DNA from 2 places in the Exiguobacterium sp. PvP048 genome. Region 1 is predicted to be linked to the other one. Evidence: riboswitches for the same ligand, from Rfam matches in the RefSeq annotation. Region 1 holds a riboswitch; the other holds the start of a gene.
What was found. A riboswitch is a leader RNA that binds a small molecule or an ion and turns the genes downstream of it on or off. The one in region 1 is predicted to bind FMN.
Positions count from the first base shown of each region.

Region 2: it holds a riboswitch for FMN, as region 1 does, so the genes downstream of both, ribD (bifunctional diaminohydroxyphosphoribosylaminopyrimidine deaminase/5-amino-6-(5-phosphoribosylamino)uracil reductase RibD) here and ABIC15_RS02920 (ECF transporter S component) in region 1, are expected to answer to the same signal.

Region 1 covers NZ_JBEPSU010000001.1:585,860-591,546, forward strand. The annotation lists gene ABIC15_RS02900 (GNAT family N-acetyltransferase) at 1-77, opposite strand, end outside; gene ABIC15_RS02905 (GNAT family N-acetyltransferase) at 74-580, opposite strand; gene ABIC15_RS02910 (NAD-dependent epimerase/dehydratase family protein) at 577-1,443, opposite strand; gene ABIC15_RS02915 (HesB/IscA family protein) at 1,577-1,927, opposite strand; FMN riboswitch at 2,045-2,185, shown strand; gene ABIC15_RS02920 (ECF transporter S component) at 2,340-2,906, shown strand; gene ABIC15_RS02925 (YuzB family protein) at 2,970-3,203, opposite strand; gene ABIC15_RS02930 (NAD(P)/FAD-dependent oxidoreductase) at 3,296-4,348, shown strand; gene ABIC15_RS02935 (DUF1462 family protein) at 4,364-4,669, opposite strand; gene ABIC15_RS02940 (NifU family protein) at 4,780-5,007, shown strand; gene ABIC15_RS02945 (TIGR01457 family HAD-type hydrolase) at 5,053-5,687, opposite strand, start outside.
Region 2 covers NZ_JBEPSU010000010.1:2,595-8,281, reverse strand. The annotation lists gene ABIC15_RS13775 (EAL domain-containing protein) at 1-230, opposite strand, end outside; gene ribH (6,7-dimethyl-8-ribityllumazine synthase) at 357-815, opposite strand; gene ribB (3,4-dihydroxy-2-butanone-4-phosphate synthase) at 817-2,001, opposite strand; gene ribE (riboflavin synthase) at 1,998-2,627, opposite strand; gene ribD (bifunctional diaminohydroxyphosphoribosylaminopyrimidine deaminase/5-amino-6-(5-phosphoribosylamino)uracil reductase RibD) at 2,612-3,658, opposite strand; FMN riboswitch at 3,815-3,962, opposite strand; gene ABIC15_RS13750 (M20 family metallopeptidase) at 4,121-5,332, opposite strand; gene ABIC15_RS13745 (MetQ/NlpA family ABC transporter substrate-binding protein) at 5,359-5,687, opposite strand, start outside.

The sequences.
Region 1 (5,687 bases):
GATGCGACATGAATCCGGGCAATCGCAGCAGCGTCTTCCATGTCGGCTCGTCGAATCGTTAAAAATCCGGTATTCATAGTGGAATGATAAATCGCCGGACCCGTGTTCCATCTTCTTTGATGTAAGATTCGATTTCTTGACCACCGTTTGTCAAAATGACACGACCGGATGCGGTGTTATCCGCACTACAGGTGATCAAGACGAAGGCAAGTCCCCGCTTTCGCGCAAATTCAAGCGCTTGCCGTAATCCTTCCGTCGCATACCCCTTATTGCGCGCACTCGGTCGAATGCCATAACCGATATGCCCTCCGACTTGTTGCAATTGATCGTTTAGATCATGCCGGAAATTGACTGCACCGACAATCGTTTCCCCGTCATACAACCAATACGTCGAGTGGGTCACCCAGTTCGTCGGGGCCACCCGTTCCTCTTGTTCCTGTTCTTCCAAAAAATCCTCCAACGGCAGAAACGTTTTACTGACGACACTCGGAACGATGCTTTCACCGGACTCTTGCCACTCTGATACATAATCAAGGTATTCCGGTTCCAAGTGCAGCGATGGTTTAATTAAGGTAATCATTTGTGGTTCCGGACCTCCTCTTCAATCAAACGATCAAGCCAGTCATCAACATGTTGGAAGAGATATCCCGCTTGTTTGGCTGCCGTCGTATCCATATAGAAATCGTGATCCGGTGCAAGCGGTGACGGCTCTTCGCCTGTCGTCTCAAACCGTGATGTCGTTCCTGCCACGTGATCAATCTTATCCATTAAGTCCTGAATCGATAATACGCCGTCACTCGCGGCATTAATCGGTCCTGTGATCGTCGAACGGCCGCACCACTCGAGGAAAGCTGCCGCTTCGTAACTCGAGATATATCCCATCTTCGCATACAGATTTTCAGCGATGACCGGTTGATCGGCTAGTGCCCGTTTGACATGAAAGATCAGCCGTTCCGTGTAATCATCCGGTCCGAGGACAACCGGGAAACGGACGGCAATGACCGGGAAAGTCGCACGTTGGAAGAAATAACTTTCCGCCTGACGTTTTCCTTCGCCGTAATCATGTTCTTTTTCAAGATCATATTTCCCGGGAAACGGATTATAGGACCGCTCGGAAATGTTTGTCCCGCCCTGCTCATAGACCGACATCGTCGACGTCAGAATGTAACGACCGACTTTTCCTTCGAAGGCATCGACCGCAAGCTTCGCCTGATACGGATTAAAACAGATATTGTCATAGATGATATCCCAGTTTTGACTTCCAAGATCCTTCATCGTACTGCTTGATGTCCGGTCCCCTTTAAAAAATGTCAAGCCCTTCGCGACCGGCGGCGTATGTTCCCCACGCGTGACAATCGTCACATCGTCCCCCGATTCCGCGAGCCGTAATGCCAACCGTCGACCAAAGTAGCGTGTTCCACCGAAAATCAGTACCTTTCGCATCGATAGTCCTCCCTCATCATAGCGTGCTAACGTTCCTGTTAGTCCTTCTCCATCTCCATTGAAAAGTCCTGTCAATCGCTCGTGAAAACAAAAAAATCGCAGACGGCAATCGTCTGCGATACAAGTCATTTCATTAACAGCCGCCCGGTGTGCCGGCATTCGTCGCCGTTCGGAACGACGTCCCGCAACCGCATGTCGCGATTGCATTTGGATTCGTAATCGTGAATCCGCCTCCGAGCATGGATTGTTTATAATCTACTTCCAGTCCTTTAACGACCGGATAATCTTTTTGATCAACGATGACTTTGACTCCGTGTTGCTCAAAGGTCAAGTCCGTCTCTTTTTCACTGTCAAACCCCATGCCGTAGGAGAGACCACTGCATCCGCCGCCTTGGACGAGCATGCGCAGATTTTGTTCATCGTCCGGCGCCTGCAACATCATTTCTTTGACTTGCAGTGCGGCCGCTTCTGTTAAATGAATCATGTCATCACCTTCCCTTTTTTATTAGTATACGCAATTTTAAGGGGAATCGAAACCTAGTTGCTTGAAACAATCTTGAATTCGTTGTATAAATAAGTTGTATTAAAAAAAATTAAATCGTTCCATCTTCAGGGCAGGGTGAAATTCCCGACCGGCGGTAAACAGGCGATTCGCCTGAAGCCCGCGAGCGAATAGGGCGCTATTTGCTGATTCTGTGTAACTCAGGAGCCGACAGTATAGTCTGGATGGGAGAAGATGGCGGCATGTTTCTTTCTTGAACCGATTTTGCAAAAATCGGTCAGGCTTAGTTTACTGCGGACTTCTCCCCCATCGAACACTTCGATGGGGGTTTATTTTGAACGCAGACATGCCAATACTTCATCGAGAGGAACGAGCAAAAGGAGATTATACTCGTATGAAACGCACACAAAAAATGGTCACATTATCGATGTTAGGTTCAATTTCATTTGTTCTTATGCTACTGAATTTCCCGCTTCCGTTTTTACCGAACTATTTGAAGATCGACTTCAGTGATGTTCCTGCTTTGATCGCCGCAATCATGTTCTCACCTGTTGCCGGCGTCATCGTCGAAGCACTCAAAAACGTCCTGTACTACATCTTCCGTGGAAGTGGTGTTCCGGTCGGTGAGCTTGCCAACTTCGCAGCTGGCGTTGCCTTCATTCTTCCGGTCAGTTGGTTCTATCATAAAAAGAAATCGACAAAAGGTCTCGCAACCGGTCTTGTCGCAGGTACGATCACGATGGCACTCGGTCTTGCCATCCTCAACTATATCTTGATTCTTCCAGCGTACGCTTGGTTCTTCGGTATGGACTACATGCTTGACCCTGCCGTCAAGTGGACGACGATTACAGCCGGTATCTTACCGTTTAACATCATCAAGGCGATGTTCATCTCAGCACTCTTCATCCCGCTGTTCCTGAAACTAAAACCTTGGATGACACGTCGTCAACAAACTGTCTAAGTCCGAAGCCGCGCCCGCTGACAGACACAAATCCCCGGTCTCTTGTGAGACACGGGGATTTTTTTAGAGCTCGTTTTCTTCGATTTTCTGATAAATCTTTTCAAGCAGTTCTTCCGGTGTCTCCCCGACAACGGTTTCTCCATCGACGAGACAAAAATGGTCAAGCGAACAAATCCCGCAATAACCGAGGCAACCATATTCGACGACATCGACATTCGGGTCCCGTTCGAGCTGTTGCATGACGACCTGAGTCCCTGTCGCTAAGTTACTGATACAAAATTCAATAATCGGATTCACTTTTTTTCCTCCTTCAGGCAGGAATTATCTTTCCTCATGTCGTATTATACAAGGTCAGACTGATTTAGGGGAACTAAGGGGGATTTTAAGTTATGAAGCAACTGGTTGTTTTAGGTGGCGGATATGGTGGCATGCGGATTTGTGAACGATTCAAGGATGAAGATGTCGCTGTGACGCTCGTCGATCGTTTACCGTACCACGCGTTAAAAACAGAGTACTATGCACTTGCTGCCGGAACATTGTCGGACCGGGATGTCCGGATCGCGTTTCCGGAAGGGGAACATCTCTCATATAAGTATGGACATGTCGTAAAGATTTCACCAGAGACGAACTCCGTTCATCTGCAAGACGGAACGGAATTGTTTTATGATGATTTGATCATCGCCTTAGGTTGTGAAGATAAATACCATAACATACCGGGGGCACAAGAGTTTACTTACAGCATCCAGACACTCGAAGAGTCACGGAAAACACAACAGGCGATTTGCGGACTTTCACCCGGTGCGATCGTTTCCATCGTCGGAGCCGGATTATCCGGAGTCGAGCTCGCGAGTGAACTGCACGAAAGCCGGAAAGATTTGAAAATTCGCCTATTCGACCGGGGACCGTCCGTTCTGTCCTTCCTCTCGGATAAAGTGTCGACCTACGTCCAGGAATGGTTCGAGGAGCATGACGTCGAAGTCATCAATAACTCGAACGTCACCTTCGTCACGGCGGATGATGTTCAAAACGGGGATGACGCCTATCCATCGAACTTAACGATTTGGACAGCGGGTACGCAACCGGTTAAAGTCGTCCGTGATCTTGGTTTTGAAGCTGACAGCGGCGGACGGATCAAGCTGACGGAACACCACCATGTGCCGGAACATGAAAATGTGTTCGTCATCGGGGATTGTGCCAGTCTCCCGTATGCGCCAAGCGGTCAGCTTGCGGAGCATCAAGCGGATCAGGTCGTCGATGTCCTGCAGGCAAAATGGGCCGGCAAGAAATTACCGAAACTGCCGGAAATCAAATTGCGCGGTATGCTCGGATCACTTGGAAAGTCAGACGGCTTCGGCATCGTCATGGGGAAACAGGCGTTGACAGGGAAAGTTCCACGTCTTCTGAAGTCCGGTGTGCTCTGGAAACATAAAAAAATTAAATAAGAAAAACGGCGCCGGTCATTCCGGGGCCGTTTTTTCAAGTCTTCTGTCAATTGCCTGCGTGATTTTTTTCAACTGGACGTATCCTTCATCGACCATCTCACCGTCAAGCAGAACAAGCGGATAAAAATAAACATCGTCCTGAAGAGCCGTAATCCATTCATCCTCGACCGGTGCCGCTTCGAAATCCACATATTCAAAAGTCAATGCCGTCTCGTACTTCCGTCCAAGAACGGCCTGCAGCCAACTGTATGTCTCCTCTGAACTTGGTGCCCCGACGCAACTCGGACACGTCTGTGCCGCCCCATATACCTTGATTTCCATCTGTGGTCCCCCCTATTTGTTACACTTCTTTTTTAGTATACAAGTTTTCCAGATTGAGAACATTTTTCAACCCTGTTACAATGATTCTATAAGAAAGGATGTGTTTACGCATGGAAATGTTTGATCAAGTAAACGAAGTACTCGAAAAATTGCGTCCGTTCCTTCTTCGTGACGGAGGAGACGTTGAACTCGTAGATGTAGAAGATGGTATCGTCAAACTCCGTTTGATGGGAGCTTGCGGCAGCTGCCCAAGTTCAACAATCACACTGAAAGCTGGTATCGAACGTGCCCTGCTTGAAGAAGTAGCCGGCGTCGTTGAAGTCGAACAAGTTTTCTAATGAAGTAAAATCCCCACTGACATCCGTCAATGGGGATTTTTTTGTTTAAAGAATCCATTCTGCCAACGTATCGACCATGTAGGTCGGTTGGGCATCCTGTCCTTGAATGAAGACCGGTGTATGAACGCCGGAATTGACATGCATCGTCCGGATTCCGCCGTTGATCCCGAATAAAATGTCGGTATGGTAATTATCCCCGACCATGATGAGATCTTCTTTCGCAAGACCAATCATCTCAGCCGCAATATTGACCATGACCGGCTCCGGTTTCCCGATATAAAACGGTTCTTTTTCCGTCGTCACGCGTAACACCGATGTCAACGCCCCGTTCCCCGGTAAGAAGCCGCGCTCTGTCGGAATCGCGATATCTCCATTCGTCGAGATAAAACGGGCGCCGGCCCGAATCGCGAGGGCTCCGATCGCTAACTTCTCATACGTGATCTGACGGTCAAGACCAATCACGACATAATCGGCATGCTCATCCGCAACGACTTGTAAGCCTTGACGCTCAAGAGCATCAACCAATCCGCCTTCTCCGATGGCATAGACTTTCGCACCCGGATCGAGTTCTGCGATGTAGCGACCTGTCGCCATCGCACTGGTTAAGACATGTTCCGCATTCGAGTGAACACCCATGCCGCGTAATTTCTCAGCGACGGCTTCTGCCGTCATCGAAGCAT
Region 2 (5,687 bases), on a different contig from region 1:
CTTCCTGTTCCGTATGCAAGGTAGAGAAAAAAATGTCCTTCTTGTTGGTCCGGTTCTCGTTGCGCCTGAACCAACAAACATGTCGCAAACGCGCAACCGAGTATGGAAAACAAGTTACTGCCCCAAGCTGACAACTCTGGCTGGTTTGCAAAAATAATCAGCCAAAGATAGTAAATTGTAATAAAGCAGACGACAACAGGCAGATAATAAGCTTTTTTTGAACGCACCATCTTCCTTTCCACCCTTCTGTAAAGAGTCTTTCCCTTATCATTAGGGATGGAGTTCGTAAAGTCCTGCCAGAATAAAAAAAGAGACCTGTTCCATTCGGAAACAGGTCTCAAGACTCAGTTATTTCATTAAATAGTCCGTAACAGGTTCGCCATCTCGATTGCTGAGACCGCTGCTTCGTATCCTTTGTTCCCCGCTTTCGTTCCCGCCCGTTCGACGGCCTGTTCAATTGAGTCAGTCGTCAGGACACCGAAGATAATCGGCACCCCTGTTTCACGTGACGCGCCGGCGACACCTTTCGCGACTTCGTTGCAGACATAATCGTAGTGTGATGTCGCACCGCGAATGACGGCACCGAGTGTGATGACAGCGTCATACTTTCCGCTTTTCGCAAGCTTTTCCGCGACGAGCGGAATCTCGAACGCTCCCGGAACCCATGCTGTATCGACAGCATCCGCAGCGACTCCGTGACGACGGAATGCATCGTTTGCTCCACCGACCAGTTTCGATGTGATCAATTCATTGAATCGTGCTGCGACGATTGCGACGCGTAGTCCTTCACCTGTTAAAAATCCTTCGAATACCATGTTATTGTCCTCCTTGGATATCGAGCAGATGCCCGAGTTTCGTTTGTTTGGTTTGCAGATACTGCTTGTTTTCCGGTACCGGGTCAATCTCAAGCGGAATCCGCTCGAGCACCGTAATACCGTTTTGTTCGAGTGCCTGTTGTTTTTCCGGATTATTCGTCATCAGCCGAATTTTCGTGACACCTAAATCGTGTAACATCGCGGCTGCGACTTTGTAATCCCGTAAATCAGTCGCATACCCGAGCGCGTGATTCGCTTCGACCGTATCGAGTCCCTGCTCCTGCAACTCATAGGCTTTCAGTTTCGCCATCAAGCCGATACCGCGCCCTTCCTGGCGCAGGTAGAGTACCGCTCCGCCTTCATGTCCGATGCGTGCCAGTGCTGCGTCAAGTTGCGGACCGCAATCACAGCGTTTTGATCCGAAGACGTCTCCCGTCAGACATTCCGAATGCAGCCGGACGAGCATTCCGTCTTCCGGCTCTCCCGACAGGACGGTCACGTGTTCTTTTTGATCAGGCGTCGTATAGCCGAGTATCCGAAACGCGCCGTGCGCGGCCGGAAGCAGGACGTCCGCTTCGCGCCGGACGGGGCGTTCGAGATACGTGACGAGGGCATCGATTGTAATCATCTTCAGCCCATGGACTTCTTTATAGGTCAGCAAATCATCCACGCGCGCCATCGTCCCGTCCTCTAAGATGATTTCACAAATGACAGCTGCTTCAGCACTTCCGGCAAGCCGTGCCAAATCCACACCGGCCTCCGTATGTCCACGCCGTTCCCGGACACCGCCCTCTTTCGCAATCAAGGGGAAAATATGACCGGGACGCTTAAATTGTTTCGCCTCATCCGTCAGCATCCGTTGAATCGTCAACGCACGTTCCGCGGCACTGATGCCGGTCTTCGCTTCTTCATGATCGATGCTGATCGTAAACGCCGTCCCGTGCGGATCGGTATTGTGATCTGTCATCGGATTCAGCTCAAGGCGTTCTGCAAGTTGCGGGCTGACCGGAACACAGACGAGTCCTTTCCCGTACGTGATCATGAAGTTGATTTGTTCGGGTGTCGCATGTTCCGCGAGGAGAATCAGGTCTCCCTCATTTTCCCGGTTTTCATCATCACAGACGATGATCGGACGTCCGTGTTTTAATTCTTCAATCGCTTCTTCTACGAGATCAAATCCGTTCATCCTGCTCCGCCTCCTAAAAATGCCGACCAATCCGTTTTTTGTTCCTGCTGTGTAAAGTGATACAAATGTTTTGCCATCAAATCACACTCGATATTGACGAGTGCCCCGCTTTGCAACCGGTCGAACGTCGTCAACTGTCGGGAGTGCGGAATCAATGAGATGATTAAACTGTTCGGTTCCACGTGTTGGACCGTCAAGCTCGTTCCGTTGATCGCAATCGAGCCTTTCGGAATACAGTATTTACTCCACTCCCCGGTCTCGAACCGGTATTCCATCGCTTCACCGTCCGGTCGACGGCTTAAGAACCGGGCTGTTCCGTCAATGTGTCCGCTGACGAAATGACCGCCAAACCGTCCGTTCGCCGGCATCGCCCGTTCGAGCTGAACCGGTGTGCCGACCCGCAACGTCTGAAGGGACGTTGCCCGAATCGTTTCGTGAACGGCGTCCGCCGTGAACCCGGTCGCCGTCATCGCCGTGACCGTTAAACAAATCCCGTCGACGGCGATGCTGTCGCCGATCTTCGTTTCTTCAAGAACATGCCGCGCCTCGATTTCGAGCGCTAAACCGTTCGGGCGCGGAACTTTTCGTTTAATCGTCCCGACTTCTTCAATCAATCCCGTGAACATAAGCCGTCTCCTTTCCGCGTATAACGCAGATGGACATCCTGTCCGATTTGCGCGACGTCGGTTAAATCGAACCGGTCTTCAATCTCGATTGTGCTTGTCAATCCGGTCGTCCCTTGTAAGACGGACGGGGCTTGATAGATTTCAAGACGATCGACAAGGTCTGCTTCTAAAAATGACGACTGAATCGTTGGTCCGCCTTCAATCAACAAACTGCGGATCCCCTGGTCGTACAATATGTCTAAAATCTGATTCGGTGTCGTATACGTGCCGACGAGAACCGTGACGTTCGATTGAATTGAGACACGCGGTTGTTCCGTCAGCCAGTATGTCGGATTCAAACCGTCCCGAAAGACTTGGGCGCTTTCCGTCAAACGTCCACGACGGTCGACGACGACCCGAATCGGTTCAGGTCCGGCTTCCGTGCGTAACGTCAATGCGGGATCATCGATTAAAATCGTCTCACTCCCGACTAAGATGGCGTCATGTGTTGCCCGCAGCTCACGTCCTGCCACCCGGGCTGCATCTGATGTAATCAGGCGTTGCTCACCTGTCGTGACGACACCGTTTAAACTTTGGGCGACTTTGACGGTGACGACCGGTCGTTTCCGCTCGAGACTTTGCCAAAACGGTGTATAAAATCGAACCGCTTCGTCTTCGAGTAATCCGGTTTCGACCGTCAGTCCGGCTTCACGCAGACGCGTAATACCTTGTCCGGCGACGATTGCATGCCGATCTTCCGTTGCGACGAACACCCGCTTGATGCCGGCGGCTAAAATCGCCTCCGTACAGGGCGGTGTCTTTCCATGATGGTTACACGGTTCGAGTGTGACATAGAGATCCGCACCACGCGCCGCTTCTCCTGCCATGTTTAATGCTTCGACTTCCGCATGCGGACCACCCGCAAACCGGTGGGCACCGAAGCCGATCACTTTTCCATGTTTCGTAATGACACAACCGACACTCGGATTTGGACTCGTTTGTCCGTCCAGCATCCGTGCCAACTGCATCGCCTGGTGCATTCGATTATTCATATTTCCGCTCCTTTCAAAAGAAAAGACGCCGCTGCATTTGCAGGGCGTCATGATTGAAGGATCACGAAAGAAACGTCTTGTTTTCTGTTCAAAAGCATACAGAAATAGACCTTTTCCCGAACAGATTTTTTCAGAAAATGGTTTCAAGCACATTTTTTCGTTCTTCTCCCATCCGGACTTTACCGTCGGCCCTGGAATCACACCAAGTCAGCCACAATGCGTACATTGTGGGTCGCGGGCTCGTCGATTCGAAAATCATCGCATTACCGCCGGTTGGGATTTTCACCCTACCCCGAAGAACTGGTTATTCAGTTGTACAGGTCAAGACTAGCACAGGTTATTTTAAAATACAAAAGAGAATTTGTTTTCTTTTTTCCGGTTCAACAAAAAAAGTATGGTTTGGCCCGCCCGGTCGTCTTGATGACATCCGGTCGGACCAACACATACTTCTGTCTTTCGCTGTTACGTCAAGTAACCGTTTTTCCGGTCGTGGAACTCCTGTTTGACCGTCCCGAGTAACGAGTCATCCGTCAGCAGACGGAACGCCGTCCGGGCCAGGATTTTCGCTCCCGTGATCAAGGCTTCGTCGCCTTGTTCCGATTTCGCCGCCTCCCGGAAACTTTCCGTATGGGCAACTAAGTCGTCTGCTCCAATCTTGATGTACGGATGGATCGTCGGCAGGACCTGGCTGATGTTGCCGGCGTCGGTCGAACCGAGACCCTGCCGTTCATCGGTCTTGACGTCTTCCCCAAGCGCCGTCGCTTCTTCCCGGAAAATCTCGTCAAACGTCCGGTTGAACAACAGGTTATCGACTTCGTTTTGGAAGGCGATGATCTCAAGCGTCGCTCCGGTCGCAAGGGCTGCCCCTTCGGCAACGGCTTTGACTTTTGCCGTCACCGCATTCAGCCGTTCGCGTGTCGTCGCCCGGATGAAGAAACGGGCTTTGGCATACTCCGGAATGATGTTCGGCGCATCTCCACCATCGGTAATGATTCCGTGAATCCGGATGTCACTCGGCAACTGTTGCCGTAACGCATTGATTCCGTTAAACAACTGAATGACGGCATCCAGGGCATTGATCCCTTCTTCCGGCGAAGCTGCCGCATGGGCCGGTTTACCGGTAAAGGCAAAATCGAGCGGATCAACGGCGAGCGAAGAACCGGTAATCCGGGTCTGTCCGGACGGATGGACCATTAAGGCCGCATCGATGCCCGTCAGCAGATTGTGTTTGACGAAACTCCCTTTCGCACTGCCGTTTGGTCCGCCTTCTTCCGCCGGTGTCCCGAGGACGACGACACTGCCGCCGACTTCATCCAGAACTTGACTGACGGCAATCGCTGCTGCGACACTTGTCGTGCCGATGATGTTGTGTCCGCATGCGTGACCGATTCCCGGCAAGGCATCATATTCAGCTAGAAAAGCGATCGTTGCTCCCGGTTTATCCGAGACCTTCCGGGCGAGAAACGCTGTCTCGTGTCCGGCCACACCAAGTTCGACTGTAAACCCTTCGGCTGTCAGGCGTTCCGCATGATGACGCGACGCAAAATATTCTTCATTGCCGATTTCCGGTGTCGCATGAATCCGATGGCTCGTCTCAAGATACGACTCCCGTTTTTGCTCAATATCCTGTTCAATCGTTTGTGTCAGGTTTTGCCGTCTCGTCTGAATTGTCATTTGGGTCACGCTCCTTTTGGTTTTTGTTATTCGCCAATCTCGCTAAGTGGGACGAACGTTGGAATCGTGCTGCCTTTGTACTCTTTTTTGATGAAGGCAGCGACATCGTCCTGCTGGTACAGCGAGGCGATTTTCTTGAGCGTCTTTTTGTCTTTGTCTTCCGTCCGGGTCGCGATAATGTTGATGTACGGTTTTGCCGTCTCGTTTTCATGGAGAATCGAGTCCTTGATCGGATTAAAGCCGGCATCGACGGCAATTCCGTTATTGATGATCGAGGCCGAGACATCCGGCAGGACGCGTGGTGTCTGACCGGCGACGACCGGGACAATCTTCAGTTTTTTCGGATTCTCGACGA